DNA from 3 places in the Streptomyces sp. NPDC104106 genome. Region 3 is predicted to be linked to each of the others. Evidence: riboswitches for the same ligand, from Rfam matches in the RefSeq annotation. Region 3 holds a riboswitch; each other region holds the start of a gene.
What was found. Region 3 has a riboswitch for cobalamin ahead of nicT (Nickel transporter NicT). Riboswitches for the same ligand answer to the same signal wherever they lie in the genome.
Positions count from the first base shown of each region.

Region 1: linked by a shared signal. The riboswitch ahead of ACZ60X_RS14515 (ribonucleoside-diphosphate reductase subunit alpha) and the one ahead of nicT (Nickel transporter NicT) in region 3 are both predicted to bind cobalamin.
Region 2: linked by a shared signal. The riboswitch ahead of ACZ60X_RS00290 (cobalamin biosynthesis protein) and the one ahead of nicT (Nickel transporter NicT) in region 3 are both predicted to bind cobalamin.

Region 1 is NZ_JBVJMF010000005.1:194,420-201,523, reverse strand. It holds gene ACZ60X_RS14525 (GlxA family transcriptional regulator) at 1-826, opposite strand, end outside; gene ACZ60X_RS14520 (ribonucleotide-diphosphate reductase subunit beta) at 1,039-2,049, opposite strand; gene ACZ60X_RS14515 (ribonucleoside-diphosphate reductase subunit alpha) at 2,049-4,427, opposite strand; cobalamin riboswitch at 4,555-4,679, opposite strand; gene ACZ60X_RS14510 (GNAT family N-acetyltransferase) at 4,743-5,249, opposite strand; gene mctP (monocarboxylate uptake permease MctP) at 5,324-6,952, opposite strand; gene ACZ60X_RS14500 (DUF3311 domain-containing protein) at 6,949-7,104, opposite strand, start outside.
Region 2 is NZ_JBVJMF010000001.1:53,375-60,478, forward strand. It holds gene ACZ60X_RS00265 (alpha/beta hydrolase) at 1-74, opposite strand, end outside; gene ACZ60X_RS00270 (class II aldolase/adducin family protein) at 261-971, opposite strand; gene ACZ60X_RS00275 (lysozyme) at 1,157-1,894, shown strand; gene ACZ60X_RS00280 (inorganic phosphate transporter) at 2,051-3,343, shown strand; gene ACZ60X_RS00285 (hypothetical protein) at 3,379-3,606, shown strand; cobalamin riboswitch at 3,737-3,877, shown strand; gene ACZ60X_RS00290 (cobalamin biosynthesis protein) at 3,982-4,944, shown strand; gene ACZ60X_RS00295 (cobyric acid synthase) at 4,941-6,449, shown strand; gene cobN (cobaltochelatase subunit CobN) at 6,446-7,104, shown strand, end outside.
Region 3 is NZ_JBVJMF010000003.1:539,758-546,861, forward strand. It holds gene ACZ60X_RS09845 (DUF5133 domain-containing protein) at 1-261, shown strand, start outside; gene ACZ60X_RS09850 (ANTAR domain-containing protein) at 486-803, opposite strand; gene ACZ60X_RS09855 (AraC family transcriptional regulator) at 998-1,954, shown strand; gene ACZ60X_RS09860 (ArsR/SmtB family transcription factor) at 2,491-2,874, opposite strand; cobalamin riboswitch at 2,956-3,145, shown strand; gene nicT (Nickel transporter NicT) at 3,173-4,282, shown strand; gene ACZ60X_RS09870 (glutaredoxin domain-containing protein) at 4,951-5,388, shown strand; gene ACZ60X_RS09875 (DUF2795 domain-containing protein) at 5,433-5,843, opposite strand; gene ACZ60X_RS09880 (BlaI/MecI/CopY family transcriptional regulator) at 6,190-6,582, shown strand; gene ACZ60X_RS09885 (undecaprenyl-diphosphate phosphatase) at 6,828-7,104, opposite strand, start outside.

The DNA.
Region 1 (7,104 bases), on a different contig from region 3:
TTCCCTCCAGCAACTCCTGGGCGCGCAGTACCCGTTGGCGCAGGACCCACCGGTACGGAGTGGTCCCCGTCTCCTGCTGGAAGCGGCGGGCGAAGGTGCGGGGGGACATGTGCGCGCGGGCGGCGAGCTGCTCGACGGTCACCTCCGCCGCCAGGTGCTCCTCCATCCACACCAGCACCTCGCCGACGGTGTCGCACGACCCCTTCGGCAGCGGCCGCTCGATGTACTGCGCCTGCCCGCCGTCCCGGTGCGGCGGTACGACCATCCGCCGGGCGATCTTGTTGGCGACCTCGGGTCCCTGCTCCTTGCGCACGATGTGCAGACAGGCGTCGATCCCGGCGGCCGTACCGGCGGAGGTGATCACCGGATCCGCGTCGACGTACAGGACGTCCGGCTCGACGGCGACGCGCGGATAGCGCCGGGCCAGCTGCTCGGCGTGATGCCAGTGCACCGCGCAGCGCCGGTCGTCCAGCAGCCCCGCGGCGGCCAGCACGAAGACCCCGGAGCACACGCTCAGCACCCGGGCGCCCCGAGCGACGGCCCGGCGCAGCGCGTCCAGCAGCTCCTCGGGATACTCCCGCACGGCATACGTCTCCCCGGCCGGCACGGCGATCAGATCGGCCTCCTCCAGCCGCTCCAGGCCGTACGGCGTGGACACGCTGAACCCGCAGTGGGTGCCCAGCAGCGGTCCCTCGGCCGAGGCCACGGCGAAGTCGTAGACGGGAAGTCCCTCGTCGCTGCGGTCGATGCCGAACACCTCGCACACGACGCCGAGTTCGAAGGGATGCACCCCGGCCAGCAGCACGGCGGCCACGTTCTTCAGCATGCTGTCAGTGTGCCGCGCCGATGGCAGTAATTCGAGGGTCTGCGGCAGTCCTGCCACTGTCATGCTCGTGGCCCGCCCATGATGCTGACAGGCATGAACACATTCCTCGACTACCTGACGGTCCTGTTCGTTCTCGCGCTGCTCGCGGCTCCGGCGCTCGTGGGACAGCTCCACGAGCGCCGGATCGACCGTCAGCTGAAGGCGAACCCGGTTCAGAACTCCTCGTCCAGGTCCACGGTGCCCTCCACCGCGACCTGGTACGCCGACGGGCGGCGCTCGAAGAAGTTCGTCAGCTCCTGAACACCCTGCAGCTCCATGAAGGAGAACGGGTTCTCCGAGCCGTACACCGGGGCGAAGCCGAGGCGCGTGAGGCGCTGGTCGGCGACGCACTCCAGGTACTGGCGCATCGACTCGGTGTTCATGCCCGGCAGGCCCTCACCGCACAGGTCGCGGGCGAACTGCAGCTCGGCCTCGACGGCCTCCCGCAGCATGTCGGTGACCTGCTGCCGGAGCTGGTCGTCGAAGAGGTCCGGCTCCTCCTTGCGGACGGTGTCGACCACGTCGAAGGCGAAGGACATGTGCATGGTCTCGTCGCGGAACACCCAGTTGGTGCCCGTGGCGAGGCCGTGCAGCAGACCCCGGCTGCGGAACCAGTAGACGTACGCGAAGGCGCCGTAGAAGAACAGGCCCTCGATGCAGGCCGCGAAGCAGATGAGGTTCAGCAGGAAGCGCCGGCGGTCCGCCTTCGTCTCCAGCCGCTCCAGCTTCTCCACCTCGTTGATCCACGTGAAGCAGAACTGCGCCTTCTCGCGGATGGACGGGATGTTCTCGACGGCCGCGAAGGCCGCCGCCCGGTCGTCCGGGTCGGGCAGATAGGTGTCCAGCAGCGTCAGGTAGAACTGGACGTGCACGGCCTCCTCGAAGAGCTGGCGGCTCAGGTAGAGCCGCGCCTCGGGGGAGTTGATGTGCTTGTACAGCGTCAGCACCAGGTTGTTCGCGACGATCGAGTCACCCGTGGCGAAGAACGCGACCAGACGGCCGATGAGGTGCTGCTCCTCCGGCGTCAGCTTCGCGAGGTCGGCGACGTCCGAGTGCAGGTCGACCTCCTCCACGTGCCAGGTGTTCTTGATCGCGTCCCGGTAGCGCTCGTAGAAGTCGGGGTAGCGCATCGGGCGCAGGGTCAGCTCGAAGCCCGGGTCGAGAAGATTGGCGTTACGGGACATCACTGGCAGGCCTCGCAGGACTCGGGGTTTTCCAGGGAGCAGGCGACGGCGTCGGGGTCGGCGGCCTGCTGGACGGGGATGGTCTTCCGGGGCTGCGCCTGGGCCGCGCGGGCGATCCGGGTCGCCGGGCGGGAGCGCAGGTAGTACGTCGTCTTCAGGCCCGACTTCCAGGCGTACGCGTACATCGAGGAGAGCTTGCCGATGGTCGGCGTCTCCATGAAGAGGTTCAGGGACTGGGACTGGTCCAGGAACGGGGTGCGGGCCGCCGCCATGTCGATCAGGCCGCGTTGCGGGATCTCCCACGCGGTGCGGTACAGCGCCCGCACCTCCTCGGGGATCCAGGCGAAGTCCTGCACGGATCCGCCCGAGTCCCGCAGCGCCTCACGGGTGCGCGCGTCCCACACGCCCAGGTCCTTCAGGTCCTGCACGAGATAGGAGTTGACCTGCAGGAACTCACCGGACAGCGTCTCGCGCTTGAACAGGTTGGACACCTGCGGCTCGATGCACTCGTAGACGCCCGCGATGGAGGCGATGGTCGCGGTGGGCGCGATGGCCAGCAGCAGCGAGTTGCGCATGCCGACCTCGGCGACACGGCCGCGCAGCGCCGCCCAGCGCTCGGGCCAGGTCAGCTCGACGCCGTAGTGGTCGGGGTGCAGCACGCCCCGGGCGGTACGCGTCTTCTCCCAGGCCGGCAGCGGGCCGCTGCGCTCGGCGAGGTCGGCGGAGGCCTCGTACGCGGCGAGCATGATCCGCTCGGCGATCCGCGTGGACAGGGCCTTGGCCTCCGGCGAGTCGAAGGGCAGGCGCAGCTGGAAGAAGACGTCCTGCAGACCCATCGCGCCCAGGCCGACGGGGCGCCACTTGGCGTTCGACCGCCCGGCCTGCTCGGTCGGGTAGAAGTTGATGTCGACCACGCGGTCGAGGAAGGTGACGGCGGTGCGGACGGTCTCGTCCAGCCGCTCCCAGTCGAGGTCGCCGGCCGCCGTGTCCACGAAGGCGCCCAGGTTCACGGAGCCCAGGTTGCAGACCGCGGTCTCCCCGTCGTCCGTGACCTCCAGGATCTCGGTGCAGAGGTTGGAGGAGTGGACGACGTGGCCGGGCAGGGCCGTCTGGTTGGCGGTGCGGTTGGCCGCGTCCTTGAAGGTCATCCAGCCGTTGCCGGTCTGCGCGAGCGTGCGCATCATGCGGCCGTACAGCTCACGGGCCGCGATGGTCTTCTTCGCGAGGCCCGCCTGCTCGGCCTTGCGGTAGGCCGCCTCGAACTCCTCGCCCCACAGGTCCACCAGCTCCGGCACGTCGGCCGGCGAGAACAGCGACCACTGCTCGTCGGCGCCCACCCGGCGCATGAACTCGTCCGGGATCCAGTGCGCGAGGTTCAGGTTGTGCGTACGGCGGGCGTCCTCACCGGTGTTGTCCCGCAGCTCCAGGAACTCCTCGATGTCGGAGTGCCAGGTCTCCAGGTACACGGCGGCGGCGCCCTTGCGCCGGCCGCCCTGGTTCACGGCCGCCACCGAGGCGTCCAGGGTCTTCAGGAACGGCACGATGCCGTTGGAGTGCCCGTTGGTGCCACGGATCAGCGAACCGCGGCTGCGGATGCGGGAGTACGACAGCCCGATGCCGCCGGCGTGCTTGGAGAGCCGGGCCACCTGGTGGTAGCGGTCGTAGATGGAGTCCAGCTCGTCCAGCGGGGAGTCGAGCAGGTAGCAGGACGACATCTGGGGGTGCCGCGTGCCGGAGTTGAAGAGCGTGGGGGAGGAGGGCAGGTAGTCGAGGCGGCTCATGAGCCCGTAGAGCGCGGCGACTTCGTCCACGGAGCGGCTGGTGTCGTCCTCGGCGAGACCGGCGGCCACCCGCAGCATGAAGTGCTGGGGGGTCTCGATGACCTTGCGGGTGATCGGGTGCCGCAGCAGGTAGCGGCTGTACAGGGTGCGCAGGCCGAAGTAGCCGAAGCGGTCGTCGGCGCCGGTGTCGACCAGGCCGTCCAGCCGTTCGGCGTGCAGCCGCGCGAACTCGGCGGTCCGGTGGGCGATCAGGCCCTCGCGGTGGCCGACGGCCACGGACTCGGTGAAGGACGTCACGCCCTGGGAGGCGGCCTCGGCGCGCAGCGACAGGGCCAGCAGCCGGGCGGCCAGCCGCGAGTAGGCGGGGTCCTCGGAGATGAGCCCGGCGGCGGCCTCCGTGGCCAGTTCGCGCAACTCCGCCTCGTCGGCCCGGGCGGAGCGGCCGCGCAGCGCGGCGGCGGCGACCCGGCCGGGATCGGCGTCGGGGAGGTCGGCGGTCAGCTCGGTCAGGGTCCGCAGCAGCGCGGTACCGGGACCGTCGGTGTCCTCGGTGTCCAGGCCGCTGGCTGAAGCCGGATCTGCGGGCGCGATGGTCACGTGGGGCTCTCCCTCGCTCGGCACGGGGGCCTTGCGGAGGGCAGGGGGCAGCCACGAGCGCGCACGGCGTCGCGTCCACCGGCCCATTCCACGAGGCCCGGACGTCGGAAGGCACCCGGGCCGGACGGCCGGGCGCACGCTGCCGGCAGGTCCTCGGACTGACGCGAGCGCGCGAATGCACGCAAGTACACCGTTGCGGGACAGTTCCGGATTCGCACCGGATTCCCCTGCGGCGACAGCGAGGATGAGCATACATCTAGTGCCGGGCTGTCATGGCACCCCCAGATGTTGTGTCTGTTGTGTGTCGCGGCGGCTTCAGAGTGTCAACTCGTAAGCGAGCAGGGCGATGTCGCAAAGCTCCGGCAGGGGGTTCCAGTCCCGCTCGGGTGTGCGGACGAAGCCCAGGCGTTCGTAGATGCGGTGGGCGCTGTGCATGCTGCGCTGGGTGGACAGCACGACGGCGCGGCAGCCGTCGGTGGCCCGTGCGCGGTCGACGCAGGCCCGGACGAGGGCCTCGCCGACGCCCCGGCCGCGCGCCGCGTGGGCGACGGCCAGCATACGAATCTCGGCCTCTTCGGGGCGGGCTATGTCGGCCATGGGCCCGCCGTACGGCACGAACGTGACGCCGCCGAGCACGGTTTCCGCCGCCGCGGCGACGAGCACCTCGGCGTCGGCGGCGCGCTTGGCCACGTCCCGCAGCTCGGCGAGGTAGGCGTCGCTCTCCCCGAAGTCGAGGAGGCCGTCCTGGAGGTAGGCCCGGGCGGTGATCTCGCCGAGGGCTGCGTAGTCGCGGGAGGTGGCCTGCCGGATCACGAAGTCCATGGCACCGAGTGTGCCGGACGGATACGGCGACGGGCCGCCGGATCTCCTGCGACGGCCCGTCGCCCGGCGGTCGCTCAGTGGCCGGCGCCCGCGGTCGCCGGCGGCAGCTCGACCTGCACCCCCGGGTCGCCCGCGTCCGCCGTGTAGTCCTCCGGCCTGGTCTCGTCCAGGCCCTCAGGGGCCTTGACGGCCTTCAGGACGAGGGTCAGGACCACGGTGACCAGGACGTTGAGGACGAACGCGGTGAGGCCGATGTAGCCGATCTCGCCGATGCCGGGGATCTCCTTCGCCGAGCCGCCGAAGTGCTTCTGGGTCGGGGAGGCGACGCCGTACGCCGCGACCGTGCCGTAGACCATGCCGACCGCCCAGCCGGCCAGCAGCGCCCAGCGGTGGAACCAGCGCGTGAACAGGCCGCCGACCAGGGCCGGGAAGGTCTGCAGGATCCAGATGCCGCCCAGCAGCTGGAAGTTGATGGCGACCGTCTTGTCCATGGTGAGGACGAAGACCAGGGCGCCCACCTTCACCAGCAGCGACACGAACTTGGAGACCTGCGCCTCCTGCTTCGGCGTGGCGTCCGGCTTGATGAAGTCCTTGTAGATGTTGCGGGTGAACAGGTTCGCCGCCGCGATCGACATGATCGCCGCCGGGACCAGCGCCCCGATGCCGATCGCCGCGAAGGCCACGCCCGCGAACCAGCTCGGGAACATGTCCTCGAACAGCTGCGGGATCGCCAACTGGCCGTTCTTCACCTTCACTCCGGCCGCGATCGCCATGAAGCCCAGCAGGGCCAGCAGGCCGAGCATCAGGGAGTACAGCGGCAGGATCGTGGTGTTGCGGCGGATCACCTCACGGCTCTTCGACGACAGGGTCGCGGTGATCGAGTGCGGGTACATGAACAGCGCGAGGGCCGAGCCGAGGGCCAGCGTGGCGTACGTCCACTGGCCCGCCTCCGGTGGCACGAGCGCACCGCGGGGCTTGCCGGTGGCCGGACTGATCTGGCTGAACGCATGGCCCGCCTTGGCGAAGATCTCGTCGAACCCGCCCAGCTTGACCGGGATGTAGATGATCGCGACCGCGATGACGATGTAGATCAGGGCGTCCTTGACGAACGCGATCAGGGCGGGCGCGCGCAGACCGGACGAGTAGGTGTAGGCGGCCAGCACGCCGAAGGCGATGAGCAACGGCAGGTCCCGGACGAACCAGTTGGTGCTGCTGTCCCCGCCGACGCCCATCACGTCCAGCACCGCCTGGATGCCGACGAGCTGCAGCGCGATGTACGGCATCGTCGCCAGGATGCCGGTCAGCGCCACCGCCAGCGACAGACCCTTGGAGCCGAAGCGGCCGCGTACGAAGTCCGAGGTCGTCACGTACCCGTGGCGGTGGCTGACGGACCACAGGCGTGGCAGGAAGGTGAAGATCAGCGGGTAGACGAGGATCGTGTAGGGCACCGCGAAGAAGCCGGACGCGCCCGCCGCGTAGATCGCCGCCGGTACGGCGACGAAGGTGTACGCCGTGTACAGGTCACCGCCGAGCAGGAACCAGGTGATCCACGTGCCGAACGACCGCCCGCCGAGGCCCCATTCGTCCAGCGAGTGCTCGTTCTCGGCCCTGCGCCAGCGCGCGGCGAGGAAGCCCATGACCGTGACGGCCAGGAAGAAGAAGATGAAGACGCCGAGCGCGACGCCGTCGACCCTGTTGTTCACTTCGCCGCACCGCCCTTCTGGACGGCACGGGCGCGCTGGTCACGCTGCCACAGCTTGTACGCCGTCATCGTGAGCGCCGTGGAGACCAGCACCCAGGCCATCTGGTACCAGTAGAAGAACGGGATGCCGATGAACGCGGGGTCGGTCTTGGC
Region 2 (7,104 bases), on a different contig from region 3:
CCGGCGGCGACGGATGCCGCGCCGGCGGCGAGGACCGCGGTGACCGCCGTGGCGGTCGCTTTGACGGGGCGCACCCGTCCAGTGTCCTCGGGGTCGCGCCCACCGGCCAGCCGAACGTGGGTGGCCGGGAAGAAGAGGTGATGGTAGGGGCCGCCCCGGCACCTCCGCCGCCCCGGCACGTCCGCCGCCCCGGCACGTCCGCCGCCCCGGCACGTCCGCCGCCTCGCCGCGTCCGCCCCGGCACCCGCCGTGGCGAGGGCTCACCCCCGCTGCCCGTACCCCCGCAGCCGCTCCCCCGCCTCGGCCAGTTGCTCCTCGGTCAGCAGGGAGGGACTGAGGCCGGGCACGCTGGACGCCGTGAGCCACAGGCGGCACATCCACTCCAGCTGGGCGGTGCGGTCGTAGGCCTGGTCGAGGGTGGCGCCGTAGGTGATCGTGCCGTGGTTGCGCAGCAGGCAGCCGGAGCGGCCGGCGAGGGCGCGGAGCATGTGCTCGGCCAGTTCGTCGGTGCCGTAGGTGGCGTAGGGGGCGACCCGTACGGGGCCGCCCAGGGCGCCGGTCATGTAGTGGACCGGCGGGAGTTCGGGGACGAGCGTGGAGACCGCGGTGGCGTGCACGGCGTGGGTGTGGACGACGGCCCGCGCGTCGGTGGTGCGGTAGACGGCGAGGTGCATGGGCAGTTCGCTGGTCGGTACCAGGGTGCCCAGCACCTGCCGGCCGCCGAGGTCGACGCCGGTGATGTCGTCCGGGGTGAGCCGGTCGTAGGGCACGCCCGAGGGGGTCACCAGCACGAGGTCCCCGACGCGCGCCGAGACGTTGCCGGAGGTGCCGACCACCAGCCCGTCGGCGACCGTCCGCCGCGCCGTGGCGACCAGTTCCCCCCACGTCCGTGCCGGCTCCGCACCCGGCGGTCGTTCGCCGGCCCCGCCCGGCGTCGGTCCCTGCTCCGCGTTCCGCCACTGTGCAGCCATGCCGTGATCCTGCCAGCCGAGGGGTCTTTGGGTGCTCGGGGTTGCCCGGGGCCGGAGCGGCTTGCCACCGAACGGGCGTAAGTGGGGCGAATCACCGGAAAAAGGGACCGATTCAGTGATCAACGGGCCTTGAATGGTCCCCCTTGCCCGCCGGACGCGCGCGTCCGCCGACCAAGGGGAGACACATGGCCCGTGAACGCACTCTTCTCCGCCGCAGCGCCGGTGTTCTGGCGGCGGCCGCGGCGGCGCTCGCCCTCGCCATGCCCGGGGCAGCGGCGGCGGGACCGCCGCTGCCCCGGGGGCACGACGTCTCCTCGCACCAGAAGCACGTCGACTGGGAGGCGGCCCGGAGAAAGGGAGCGCGGTTCGTGTACGTCAAGGCGACCGAGGGCACGGGTTACCGCAATCCCTACTTCGACGAGCAGTACGGCGGCGCGCACGGCGCGGGCCTGATCCGGGGCGCGTACCACTTCGCACTGCCGGACGAGTCCTCCGGCGCCGCCCAGGCCGAGTTCTTCGTGCGCAACGGCGGCGGCTGGCTGGCCGACGGCTGGACGCTGCCGCCCGCGCTCGACATGGAATACGACCCGTACACCAGGAAGCGGAAGTGCTACGGACTGGACAAGGCGCGCATGGTCCGCTGGATCCGGTCCTTCAGCGACGAGGTGGAGGCGGAGACGGGGCGCCGGCCGGTGATCTACACGACCAGCCCGTGGTGGAAGCTCTGCACCGGCGACAGCCGAGCGTTCTCGTCCGGCAACCCGCTGTGGATCGCCCGGCCCGGCGACTCGGACCCGGGGGCGCTGCCGGGCGGCTGGCGGCACTGGACGTTCTGGCAGCACGGCACCGGGGGCGCCCTGCCGGGTGACCAGAATCTCTTCAACGGCTCCGTCGACCGGCTGCGCGCCTTCGCGCGCGGCTGACAGCCAAGGGGCGCCTGGGGCACGGGCGACGCACGGCGGCAGGCGCAGCCCGGTCCCCCCGGTCCGGACACCACCGCGCCGGTCCCAGTTCACCTTCCGTTCACCCAGGTTGCCTACGTTCATCCAGCCAACGACCTCGAACGATTGCCTGGGTAAATGGAAAGCTTCTCGCTGATCCTCGCGATTGTGGTGGTAACCGCGCTCGCGTTCGATTTCACGAACGGTTTCCACGACACCGCCAACGCGATGGCCACCACCATCTCGACAGGCGCCATGAAGCCCAAGATCGCAGTTGCCATGTCCGCCGTCCTCAACCTGGTCGGCGCCTTCCTCTCCGTGGAGGTCGCGAACACGATCTCCAAGGGTCTCGTCGACGAAAAGGGCATCCGTCCCGAGGTCATCTTCGCCGCCCTGGTCGGCGCGATCCTCTGGAACCTGCTCACCTGGCTGGTGGGTCTGCCGTCCAGTTCCTCGCACGCCCTGATGGGCGGTCTGATCGGCGCCACGGTCGCCTCCGCCGGCTTCGGCGCCGTGCACGGTGACGTGCTGGTGACCAAGGTGCTGCTCCCGGCGGTCGCCGCGCCGGTCGTCGCGGGCGTCGCGGCCATGCTGGCCACCCGGCTGTCGTACGGCGCCGGCGGCGCGGCCGAGGGCGAGGCCTCCCGCAAGGGCTACCGCGTCGGTCAGATCGCCTCCGCCGGCCTGGTCTCCCTCGCGCACGGCACCAACGACGCCCAGAAGACGATGGGCATCATCACCCTCGCGCTGGTCGCGGGCGGCGCCCTCGCCCCCGGCTCGAACCCTCCCACCTGGGTGATCCTCTCCGCGGGCCTGGCCATCGCGCTCGGCACCTACATCGGCGGCTGGCGCATCATCCGCACCATGGGCACGGGCCTGACCGACCTGGAGCCGCGCCAGGGCTTCGCCGCCCAGACCAGCGCGGCGACCGCCATCCTGGCCTCCTCCCACCTGGGCTTCTCGCTCTCCACCACGCACGTCGTCTCGGGCGCCGTGATGGGCACCGGCCTCGGCCGCAAGGGCGGCGTGGTCCGCTGGTCCACCGCCACCCGCATGACCGTCGCCTGGGTCCTCACCCTCCCGGCCGCCGCGCTGGTCGGCGCCGGCGCCGAGTCCGTCACGGACCTCGGTGACTGGGGCACCGCCGCGGTGCTCGTCTTCCTGGTCGCCGCGAGCGCCGCGATCTGGAGGATGTCCCGCCGCGAGGTGGTCGACCACACCAACGTCATGGAGGAGGCCGCGGAGCCGGCCGGCGTGGTGACCGCCGCCATCGCCGCGGTGGCCCCGCCCCCGGCGGGCACGATCGGGGACGACCTGACGGCCACGATGGACGACCTGACGGCCACGATCGCCGCCCCGGCCGGCACCGGGACCGCGGCGTCCGCCACCCCGGCCGCCGCCTCCGCCACTCCCCCGGCCGCCACGGTCTGACCCCGGCCGCCCCCGGTTACCAAGGAAGCATCCCCATGAAGATCGACTGGTCGGCCATCGGCTCCGTCTTCGGCGTCAGCCTGCTGTTCACGGTGGGCCTCGTGGTCCTGTTCACCCTGGGCATCAGGGGGCTGACCCGGCGCGAGCAGGCCACCGCCCAGGGCGCCTCCGCCGCCCTCGCCGTCACCGGCGCCTACGTCTGCTTCGCGGCCTGCGCGGCGGCGGTGGCGTACGGCATCTTCCTGATCGTCTCCAAGAGCTGACGACGGCGCACCCGCTCCCGGCTCCCAGCTCCCCTCCGCGGTCGCGGAGGGGAGCTTTCTCATGCCCCTCGCGCCCCGGAATGTGGGGATCGGCACACTCCCCCCTCCCAGGTCAACGGCAAGTTGACGGCCGTTCCGGACGCGTGGTGGACTGCCCAGGCCATGTACGGCGGCAGGAGAGGAAGCCGGTGCGAATCCGGCGCGGTCCCGCCACTGTCACCGGGGAAGAACCCCGGGAGCCAGGAACTCTCACCGCCGAATCTCGTCGAACCAGGGCGCGGACACCCTGAGTGAGGACATCGATCGCCATGCCCGGCTGCCGAAGGACAAGGACCCGTACCAGGCCCGCTCCTGCACCCACGGCCGGCTGAGCCGATGGGTGCCGATCGCAGTTACGCGTACGGCGCCGCCGCCGGCCTCCTCGGCGATCTGCTCCTCGGCGATCCGCGCCGCGGGCATCCGGTCGCCGTGTTCGGGCGGGCGGCCGCGGCCGTGGAAGGCGCGTTGTGGCGCGACCACCGCGGCTGGGGCACGGTGCACACGGTCGTGTGCGCGGGCGGCGCCGTCGCGCTCGGTACGGCCGCCGCACGCGCCGTACGCCCCTCCCCCACCGCCTCCGCGGCGCTGACCGCCGCCTCCGTCTGGGCGGTCGTCGGCGGTACGTCGCTCGCGCGCGAGGCCCGCGCGATCGGGCGTGCCCTGGCGGCCGGTGACGTCGAGACCGCCCGCGCGCGGCTGCCGCACCTGTGCGGCCGCGACCCGCAGTCGCTGGACGCCGACGGGATCGCCCGGGCCGTGGTCGAGTCCGTCGCCGAGAACACCTCCGACGCCGTCGTGGGCGCCCTGGTGTGGGGAGCGGTGGCCGGCGTGCCGGGGCTGCTCGGGTTCCGGGCGGTCAACACCCTGGACGCGATGGTGGGGCACAGGTCCCCCCGCCACCGCCGCTACGGCTGGGCCTCCGCGCGCCTCGACGACGTGGCCGGCTGGCCGGGGGCCCGGCTGACCGCCGTACTCGCCGCCGCGGCCGGACCCGATCCACGCGGCGCCCTGCGTGCCTGGCGGACGGACGCCCACCGGCACCCGAGCCCCAACGCCGGGCCCGTGGAGGCCTCCTTCGCGGGCGCGCTCGGCGTCCGGCTGGGCGGCACGCTCTCCTACGGCGGCCGCGTCGAGCACCGGCCCGTCCTCAACGGCGACACCGGCCGGGCGGTCCGGGTCACCGACATCGACCGGGCCGTACGGCTCTCCCGCCGCGTCGGCCTGCTCGCGCTCGGCACCACGGTCGCCGCGCGCCTCCTCGTCAAGGGTTTCCAGGGTCTGAAGGGACGTGGGAAGTGAACGGGGGACTCCTCGTCGCCGGCACCACCTCCGACGCCGGCAAGAGCGTCGTGACGGCCGGGATCTGCCGGTGGCTGGTGCGCCAGGGGGTGAAGGTCGCGCCGTTCAAGGCGCAGAACATGTCGCTCAACTCCTTCGTGACGCGCGAGGGCGCGGAGATCGGGCGGGCCCAGGCCATGCAGGCCCAGGCCTGCCGGATCGAGCCGACCGCGCTGATGAACCCCGTGCTGCTCAAGCCGGGCGGCGAGCGGAGCAGCCAGGTGGTGCTGCTCGGCAAGCCGGTGGGCGAGCTGAGCGCGCGCGGCTACCACGGCGGCCGGCAGCAGCAGCTGCTCGGCACCGTGCTGGACTGCCTGGCGGAGTTGCGGGGCACGTATGACGCGGTGATCTGCGAGGGGGCGGGCAGCCCGGCCGAGATCAATCTGCGCCGGACCGACATCGTCAACATGGGGATCGCGCGGGGCGCGCGGCTGCCCGTGCTGGTGGTCGGGGACATCGACCGCGGGGGCGTCTTCGCGTCCTTCTTCGGCACCGTCGCACTGCTCTCGCCCGAGGACCAGGAGCTGGTCGCCGGGTTCCTGGTCAACAAGTTCCGCGGGGACGTCTCGCTGCTGGAGCCGGGGCTGGAGATGCTGCACGGCCTCACCGGGCGGCGGACCTACGGCGTGCTGCCGTTCCGGCACGGGCTCGGCATCGACGAGGAGGACGGACTGAGGGTGTCGCTGCGCGGCACGGTCCGCGAGTCCACCGTGACGCCGCCCGTCGGCGAGGACGTGCTGCGCGTCGCCGTGTGCGCGATCCCGCTGATGTCCAACTTCACGGACGTGGACGCGCTCGCGGCCGAACCGGGCGTCGTGGTGCGGTTCGTGGACCGCCCGGAGGAGCTGGCGGACGCGGACCTGGTCGTGGTCCCGGGGACCCGGGGCACGGTCCGGGCGCTTCGGTGGCTGCGGGAGCGCGGGCTCGCGGACGCCCTCGTACGGCGGGCCGCCGAAGGGCGCCCGGTCCTCGGCGTGTGCGGCGGCTTCCAGATCCTCGGCGAGCGCATCGAGGACGAGGTCGAGTCGCGCGCCGGCGTGGTGGACGGGCTCGGGGTGCTGCCGGTGCGGGTGCGGTTCGCCCCCGAGAAGACCCTGACCCGGCCGGCCGGCGAGGCCCTGGGCGAGCGGGTCGAGGGATACGAGATCCACCACGGGATCGCCGAAGTCGGCGGCGGGGAGGCCTTCCTGGACGGCTGCCGCGTCGGCCAGACCTGGGGCACCCACTGGCACGGCTCACTGGAGTCGGACGGCTTCCGGCGGGCCTTCCTGCGCGAGGTGGCCGCCGCCGCGGGCCGCCGCTTCGTGCCCGCGCCGGACACCTCCTTCGCCGCGCTGCGCGAGGAGCAGCTGGACCGGCTCGGCGACCTGATCGAACAGCACGCGGACACGGACGCGCTGTGGCGGCTCATCGAGTCGGGCGCGCCGCAAGGACTGCCTTTCATCCCACCGGGAGCGCCCGCATGAGCACAGTGTTGTTGTTGTCCACCGCCGACACGGACCTGCTGGCGGCCCGTGCCTCCGGCGCGGACTACCGGATCGGCAACCCGACGCGGGTGGACGTCGAGCAGGAGCTGCCGGGGCTGCTGGAGGGCGCGGACCTCGCCGTCGTACGGCTGCTGGGCGGCAAGCGGGCCTGGGAGGGCGGGCTCGCCGCACTGAGGGCGGCCGGGATCCCGACCGTTCTGCTGGGCGGCGAGGCCGTGCCGGACGCCGAGCTGATGGCCGAGTCGAGCGTGCCGGCCGGTGTGGTGGCGGAAGCACTGAAGTACCTGGTCGAGGGCGGTCCCGCGAACCTGCTGGAGCTGTCCCGGTTCCTGTCGGACACCGTGCTGCTGACCGGCGAGGGCTTCGAGGAGCCGCGGAAGATGCCGGAGTACGGCGTCCACGGCTCGTACGAACTCCGGGACGGCCGCCCGACCGTGGGCGTGCTCTTCTACCGGGCGCACGAGCTGAGCGGCAACACCGCCTTCGTGGACACCCTGTGCGAGGCCGTCGAGGCGGCGGGAGCCAACGCGCTCGCCGTCTACTGCGGTTCGCTGCGTGGCGCGGACGCCGGGCTGTACGAGCTGCTGGGGAAGGCCGACGCGCTGGTCGCGACGGTACTGGCGGCCGGCGGCAC
Region 3 (7,104 bases):
GCCGCCGTACCGAGCCCGCGTCTGCGGGACCTCGCCTACACCCTGTGCGTGTCGACCGGCACCCGCGAGATCAGCCGAGCCCTGGAGGTCGCACATTCCCACCTCGCCCGGGCATCGGCGGGGCCCGGCACATCCGCCACCGTGCCTGACGGACCGACGCCGATCCCGTCGGCGAAGAGCTGCTCGACACCGCGACAGCGGGTCGACGGACCCGGCGGAGTACCGCCCAGCCGGCGCTCACGGCAACCAGAGCCCAGCTGACGGCTCGCTGCACCGCGATGGAGTGGGGGCAGATCCGGAGCGCACGGGCGGGCAGGGAACGGGGGACCCGCCTGTCGGCCGCGGTGAGCGGTGCGACGCCGACACCCCCGTCCGGCGGGGCGCGCCGGACGGGAGCGTCGGATAAGGCAGTGCGCGGGCGGGCGGCAGCGCCCGGCCGATGTCGGTGCCGGACAGCGGGCCACCGCGCCGCGCGTGCGGCGGTGTCAGGCCTCGTTCTGCGGCGCTCGTGTCGCCGTCCTCCGCCGTACCGCGGCTTGCAGGGCGCCTCGCAGTTCCTCCGGAAGCCATCCGCGGTGCGGCCACTGCCTGATGTGCTCCGCGATCTCCCGCAGCTTGGTGTTGGTGTGCTGCGAGACGTCTTTGAGGATCTCCCAGGCTGTCTCGGGGCGCACGCGTGCGTAGGCGATCACGACCCCCATGGCCTGGTCGATGACCGCGTGCGCGGTGACGGCGTGCCGGAGCTGGGCGACCTCCTCCTGGAGGGTCGCGATCCGGTCGGGGTTTGCGGTCTGCTCTGGCATCGTGAGGAGGGCTCCTGGTCTGGCAACCGTGCCGGTCTGTGGTGCTGCTGCCCGTGACCTGCCGCCGCCAAGGGTGCGGGCGGCGAACAGTCCGGGGTCGCGGTTGTCCACAAAACGAAATGCCGTGCGTCCGCGGAACGCCGTGGGGAGAGGGCCACCTCGTTCCGGAAGAAGCTGCCTGCCAGGATGGAGTCATGGACTCGCTGTTGTTCGAAAGCGACGATCTCGGTGCGACGGAGGAGTTCCTCTGCCGCGCCTACGCGAGGATGCGCATCGGGAGCGCGACGCCCGACGCCGGCACCGCACGAGTGCGCCGGGTGGCCGCCCCGTCGTTCAGCGCGGACGAACTCGCCCTGAACTTCGAGATGTCGTACTCCGTCACACCACTGGGCAGGATCTGTCTCTGCGTCGTCCACGAGGGCACCGTGCAGGACCACGTCTTCCACGGAGTCCGGGACTCCTTCGGCCCCGGAGACGCCGTGCTGTTCGCGCCGCCTGATCTGCCGTACGCGGGACGCATCTGCGGCGCCCGTTACAACATCACGATGCTTGACCCCGACGTACTGAACCAGGTCGCCGCCGGCAGCGGTGAACCCCTGCACGAGCCGGTACGGCTGACCGGGCACCGGCCCCGGTCGCAGGCCGCCGCCGAGAGATTGAAGAGCACGATCGTCTATCTGCGTGATCATGTGCTCGCTGTCCCGGAGATCGCGGCACAGCCCCTTGCCGTCACGGCCGGCAGCCAGTTGCTGGCCGCCAGTGTCCTGGCCGCCTTCCCCAGCACCGCGCGCACCGACCCGACGGCGCAGGACCGCGTGGACGCCCATTCCGCGACCGTGAGGCGAGCCGTCGCCTACATCGACGACCATGCCGATCAGCCGGTCAGCGTCGCCGACATCGCCGCTGCCGCTCATGTCACGATCCGTGCTCTCCAGTACGCCTTCCGCCGGCACCTCGACACCACGCCGCTGGCCTATCTCCGCCGGGCCCGACTGGCGCACGCTCACCGCGACCTGGTCACGGCCGACCCACGCAGTGGCGCCACCGTCGGTGCCATCGCCGCCCGCTGGGGCTTCGGCCACCCTGGCCGCTTCGCCGCCCTCTACCGCGCCGCGTACGGCACCAGCCCCGCCACCACCCTGCGTCGCTGAACAGGGTTTCGCCCACGGGCCTGCCGCGCGGGGGAGCGCGGCGCGTCGGCACGAGTTCGTCGAGCAGGCGGGCGAGCGCCGCCGGCGCCTCGACGGGCGCCACATTCAGCGCGGCGGGTTCGGCGTGGGCGGGCCTGCTCAAGCGACGCAGGGTCGCCCCGGAGCGGCGGTTCGCCCGCAGCGCGTGACATGTGCTGCGTCGAGGCCGGCGACCTGCCGGTGCACCATCTCGACGGTGGCGTCCCGGTCCGCCGTCTCTTCGGCGGCCTTCAGTGTGCGTTCATCGGCGGCCGGCCATGCGGTCGAGCCGCCGTAACTCCCGCCGGACAGCGTCTGCGGGACGGCGAGCCTTTTGCAACAGGCCTTGCACCGCGGCCCTCGGCCTCGCCACCTCGAGCCTGCACGCCGCCTCCTGCAGCACGGCGTCCAGCCGGCCCGCGCGTTCACGCGACCAGCGAATCGCCGCCGGAGCCGACGCGGCGGCCCTGACCGGTCCGAACGCCCGCCCCACGGCGTCGGCGACGCTCGCCAAGGGCTCAGGCGGGCGGCGTGCCGTGGGTGCGCGTGTCGTGTGACGCGCAGTGTTTCAGCAAGTCGGAGATCGGGCTGTCGACGAGCCGGTAGCGCACGATCCTGCCGTCCTTGTCCCCCTCGACGACGCCGGCGGCGCGCAGGAGGCGCAGGGCCTGGGAGACGGCGGTGTCGCGCATCCCGGTGGCGACGGCGAGGTCCGAGACGGCGATGGGGCCGGCCTCGTGCAGGGCGAGCAGCAGGGACAGCCGCCCGGGGTCGGAGAGGAGGGAGAAACGGTCGGCCCAGGCGCGTACGCGCTCGGGCTCACCGACGGCGGCGATCGCATCGCAGACCCGGTGGCCGTCGATGGTGCGCCGGTCGGCGCGATCCGCGGGGACGAGATGCATGGCCCCATCATCGCAGTCACCGGCGATCCCGCACCAACATCTGATCAGTTGTGCAGCCTTGCAGTTGATGGCCTCCGCCTTCTAGGGTGGGCGTGCCGTGGTGTTCGGGAAGACCGGTGACGGCCCTTCAGGGGCCCAGTCCGGAGCGGCCCTCGCCACTGTGATCGGGAAGTTTCCGCCCCACGCATTGCCACTGGCCTCGCGGCCGGGAAGGCAGGGGCGGACGCGTCGACCCGTCAGCCAGGAGACCGGCCACGGCATCACGAAGCTGATCCACGAGGTGCTGGAGCGTGACCGTATGACCGTGTCCCGAGGCGTGCCCGAAAGCGCCGCCGCCACGTCCTTGCGCTGGCGACGCGAGGACACCCTGCGAACCGCCGGACTCCTGGCCGTCATCGCGGCGCTGCACGTGGTGGCCTTCGGGATCCTCTTCCTGCTGGTGATCCCGCACCACTACGAGGTCGGCACCAAGGCGTTCGGGGTCGGCCTCGGCATCACGGCCTACACCCTCGGCATGCGGCACGCTTTCGACGCCGACCACATCGCCGCGATCGACAACACCACCCGCAAGCTCATGGCGGACGGCAAGCGTCCGGTGTCGGTGGGCTTCTGGTTCGCACTCGGCCACTCCAGTGTGGTCGTCGCCATGGCCGCGCTCGTCGCCGGCGGCGCCAAGCTCGCCGGCACCCTGATGAACGACGGCTCCCGGACCCACCAGGTCCTCGGCACCGTCGGCACCACGGTCTCCGGCGGTTTCCTGTACCTCATCGCCGCCCTCAACCTCGTGGCGCTGTTCGGCATCGTCCGCGTCTTCAGGGCCATGCGCGGCGGACGGTACGACGAGGCGGAGCTGGAGGCGCACCTGGACTCGCGCGGCTTCATGAACCGCGTGCTGGGCCGGCTCACCAAGTCCGTTCGCCGCCCCGGCCAGATGTTCCCGCTCGGCTTCCTCTTCGGGATCGGCTTCGACACCACGACCGAGGTACTGCTCCTCGCGCTCGCCGGGAACGGCGCCGCCGCCGGTCTCCCCTGGTACGCGATCCTGTGCCTGCCGCTGCTCTTCGCCGCCGGCATGAGCCTGTTCGACACCCTCGACGGCACGTTCATGAACTTCGCCTACCAGTGGGCCTTCTCGAACCCGGTCCGCAAGGTCTTCTACAACCTCACCATCACGGGCCTGTCCATCGCCGTCGCCTTCTTCGTCGGCACGATAGAACTGGTCGGTGTCCTGCACGACAAACTCGGCCTCAGCGACGACGTCACCGGCTGGATCGCCGGCCTGAACCTGGACAGCGTCGGCTACGTCATCGTCGGCCTGTTCGTGATCGTATGGGCCGTGGCCATCGCCTACTGGCGCCTGGCCAGGGTCGAGGAGCGCTGGAACACCCGCGCCGCAGAGACCGGCTGACGCGGCCGGAGCCAGGTACGAAGGCCGCCGTGGGGCGCGCGCCGCGCGAGGGCGCCTGTCCGTGCGGAGGAAAGGGCGTGCACGTCGATCGGAGAGGGCGGGGCTCGTGCCCATCGCTGGAGGCCCTCTCCCCGGCGCATGGCCGGAGCGGGCCGGTGTTCGGCCCCGCCCCACCAGATTCGGCACAGGGCGCGGGTGGCACGGATGCCGGGCACGGTGGTGGCGGAGCGCAGGGCTCCGCGGGCGGTGAGGCCGGCGTCGGTGTCGGCGTCGGTGCCGGACAGGATTCGCGACACTCCGTCCGCCGGCGCTCCCTGGGAAGGCCGCCGAGGGTGCCGGCGTGCGCGGCCGAAGCCGTTGCCTTGGGTGTGCGCGCCGGCGTCGTGCCGTTCCTCGCCGTGGGAGCCCTGTGCGGGTCTGTGCCTGCTCTGCGCAGCCGCCTCACAGACGGCGGACGCGACGATCGGAGACGATCGGAGTCGGGCGCGGTGACGTGCCCCAAGCCCGCCGACAGTGCCGTCGCGGCCGTGGTCCACCCCGCGGTCGCGGTCCTGACCGGTGACGAGCATGGTCGCGCTGCCGTGGCCCCAGGCGCCTGCCGCGGCGTCGCCCGAGCGGGTCGGGCTCGGGCCGCTCTTGCGTCGGGCTTGCCGATAACCTGCGTCGCCATGACGCGTGTGTGGACCTTGCCGATACTGCTCGTGCTCTGCGGCGCAGCCGGTGCGACGGGACTGATCTTCGCCGGGAGCCCCGGTGCCGCCACAGGGCTCATGCTGGGGTGCGTGCTGCTCGCAGGCGTGAACTCGCCCCTGATGTTCCCGAAGGCGATCGGTGCGCTGGAGGCGCGACGCCGCAGCGCCGTTGACGGTCGGCCCGTCGTCTTCTGGCGACCCGGTTGCGCGTACTGCATCCGCCTGCGCATCCGGCTGGGCCGCGGCGCCCGCCAGTTGCATTGGGTCGACATCTGGCGTGACCCGGCGGGGGCCGCGGCGGTCAGGGCCGCGAACGACGGGAACGAGACCGTGCCCACCGTCTTCGTCGCGGGCCGGCCATACACCAATCCCGACCCGGAATGGGTGCGCGAACAGATCTCCTCTCCCGCATGACCGGGAGGTTCACGACGGTGCGTGCCACCGTCTGATCCGCACGCTCAGGACGGGGAGTGCTGCCGCAGGGAGGCGACGACGATCTCGTGAGCGTTGTGGTACGTGCCCCTGCCCGGGAGGTTGCGGGCCACCCGCACCAGGGTGTCGGGCGCCTGCCGCTCCTCCAAGGCCCGGACGAGGGAACTCCGGTCCGCGGGGAACACGGTCCGGTCCAGGTGCCGGGCCATCTCCCGGTGCAGTTCCCGCTCCTCGGCTTCCCGCCGGGCGCGCTCCCGCTCCGGGCCGGGCGGTGGGACGGGTCCACTGGGCGTCACCGGGATGTCGTCGTCCGCCTCCGGCTCCGGGTCGACGGCGTCCTCCGCGTGCGTGTGCTGCCGTGACTGCAGGTATCCCCGCAGTTCGTGCTTCATCTCGTCGTCCTTGCGACGGCTCATCGGATTGCTGCCACGTTCCATGGGCGTGCCGCTTCCTGTCGTACTTGCTATGTCGCCACGACCACTGGGTCGGTACTGGGCGGGTTTCCCTGAATGCCGAAGTGACACCGGGGCGGTGCGGCTGCCCCCGTCGATCCGGCGGACGGCCGTAACCGCCTTCTTCGGAGTCGTCCCGTTACGAGGGCCGAGTGGCGGCCTGGGCCCACGGCCTGTCGTACTCCTCGGGCGGGCGCCGCAGGGCGCGTCACCGAGGGGCGCGGACGGCGGCCGTCCGGGGCCCTTCCGTGATCAGGATGGCCGTTCTTCTACGTCTCGTAGTAGCTTGAAAGACCGAAGACGGCCTGGCGGACGGCGAGGGAGGTGCCAGGTGGCGGGCGGAACGGACGGCCGCGGGCAGGCCCCGCGGCGTGCACGGGGTGAGCTGGAGGGCGAGGTGCTGGCCGCCTTGTGGGCGGCCGGCGGGCCGGTGACCGCGGCGGTGGTCCAGGAGCAGGTGCCCGACGCGGCGTACACGACGCTGCTGACGATCCTGACGCGGCTGTGCGACAAGGGGCTGGTGACCCGGCGTCGCGAGGGGCGCAGCCACGTGTACGCGCCCGTGGACGACCAGGCCGGGCACGCGGCGGCCGGTATGCACTCACTGCTCGATGAGGGCGGCGACCGCGCGGCCGTGCTGGCCCGATTCGTCTCGGATCTGTCGGCGGAGGACGAGCGACTGCTGGAGCAGCTGTTGCACGGTGAATTGCCCGACCGGCGGTGAGGCGTGCTCTGGCCGCTGCCGACGTATCCGCCACCACTCGTGAGCGCGGTGCCGGGGCCGGCGGTGCCCCAGGCCGGGTGCCGCTGGTGGCGGCGCGGGGAACGCGGTCGTGGCCGGTGAGTGCGGCGGCTGAGGACCCGGTGAGCCGGAGGGCCGCCCTGGCGCAGGTCCGCCAGGGCAGGACTGTCCTTTCCCGCGTGTGACTCAGGAGCGGGCAGCATGCGCGCCGCCCTCGATGCGCTGCGTCAGCCGATGGTGAAGTAGGCGAGGCTGCCGAGGCCGGCCAGGGTGCAGTAGACGGCGAAGGGGATCAGGGTGCGGTTCTCGAAGTACTTGACCAGGAAGCGGGTGGCCAGGTAGGCCGCGACGAAGGCGGCGACGCCGCCCGCCAGCAGGGGGCCGCGCAGGCCGTTGCCCTGGGCGCCGAGGAGCGGCGGCAGTTTGAGCAGGGCGGCGCCGCCGATCACCGGCGTGGCGAGCAGGAAGGCGAAGCGGGCGGAGTCCTCGTGGTTCAGGCCCTTG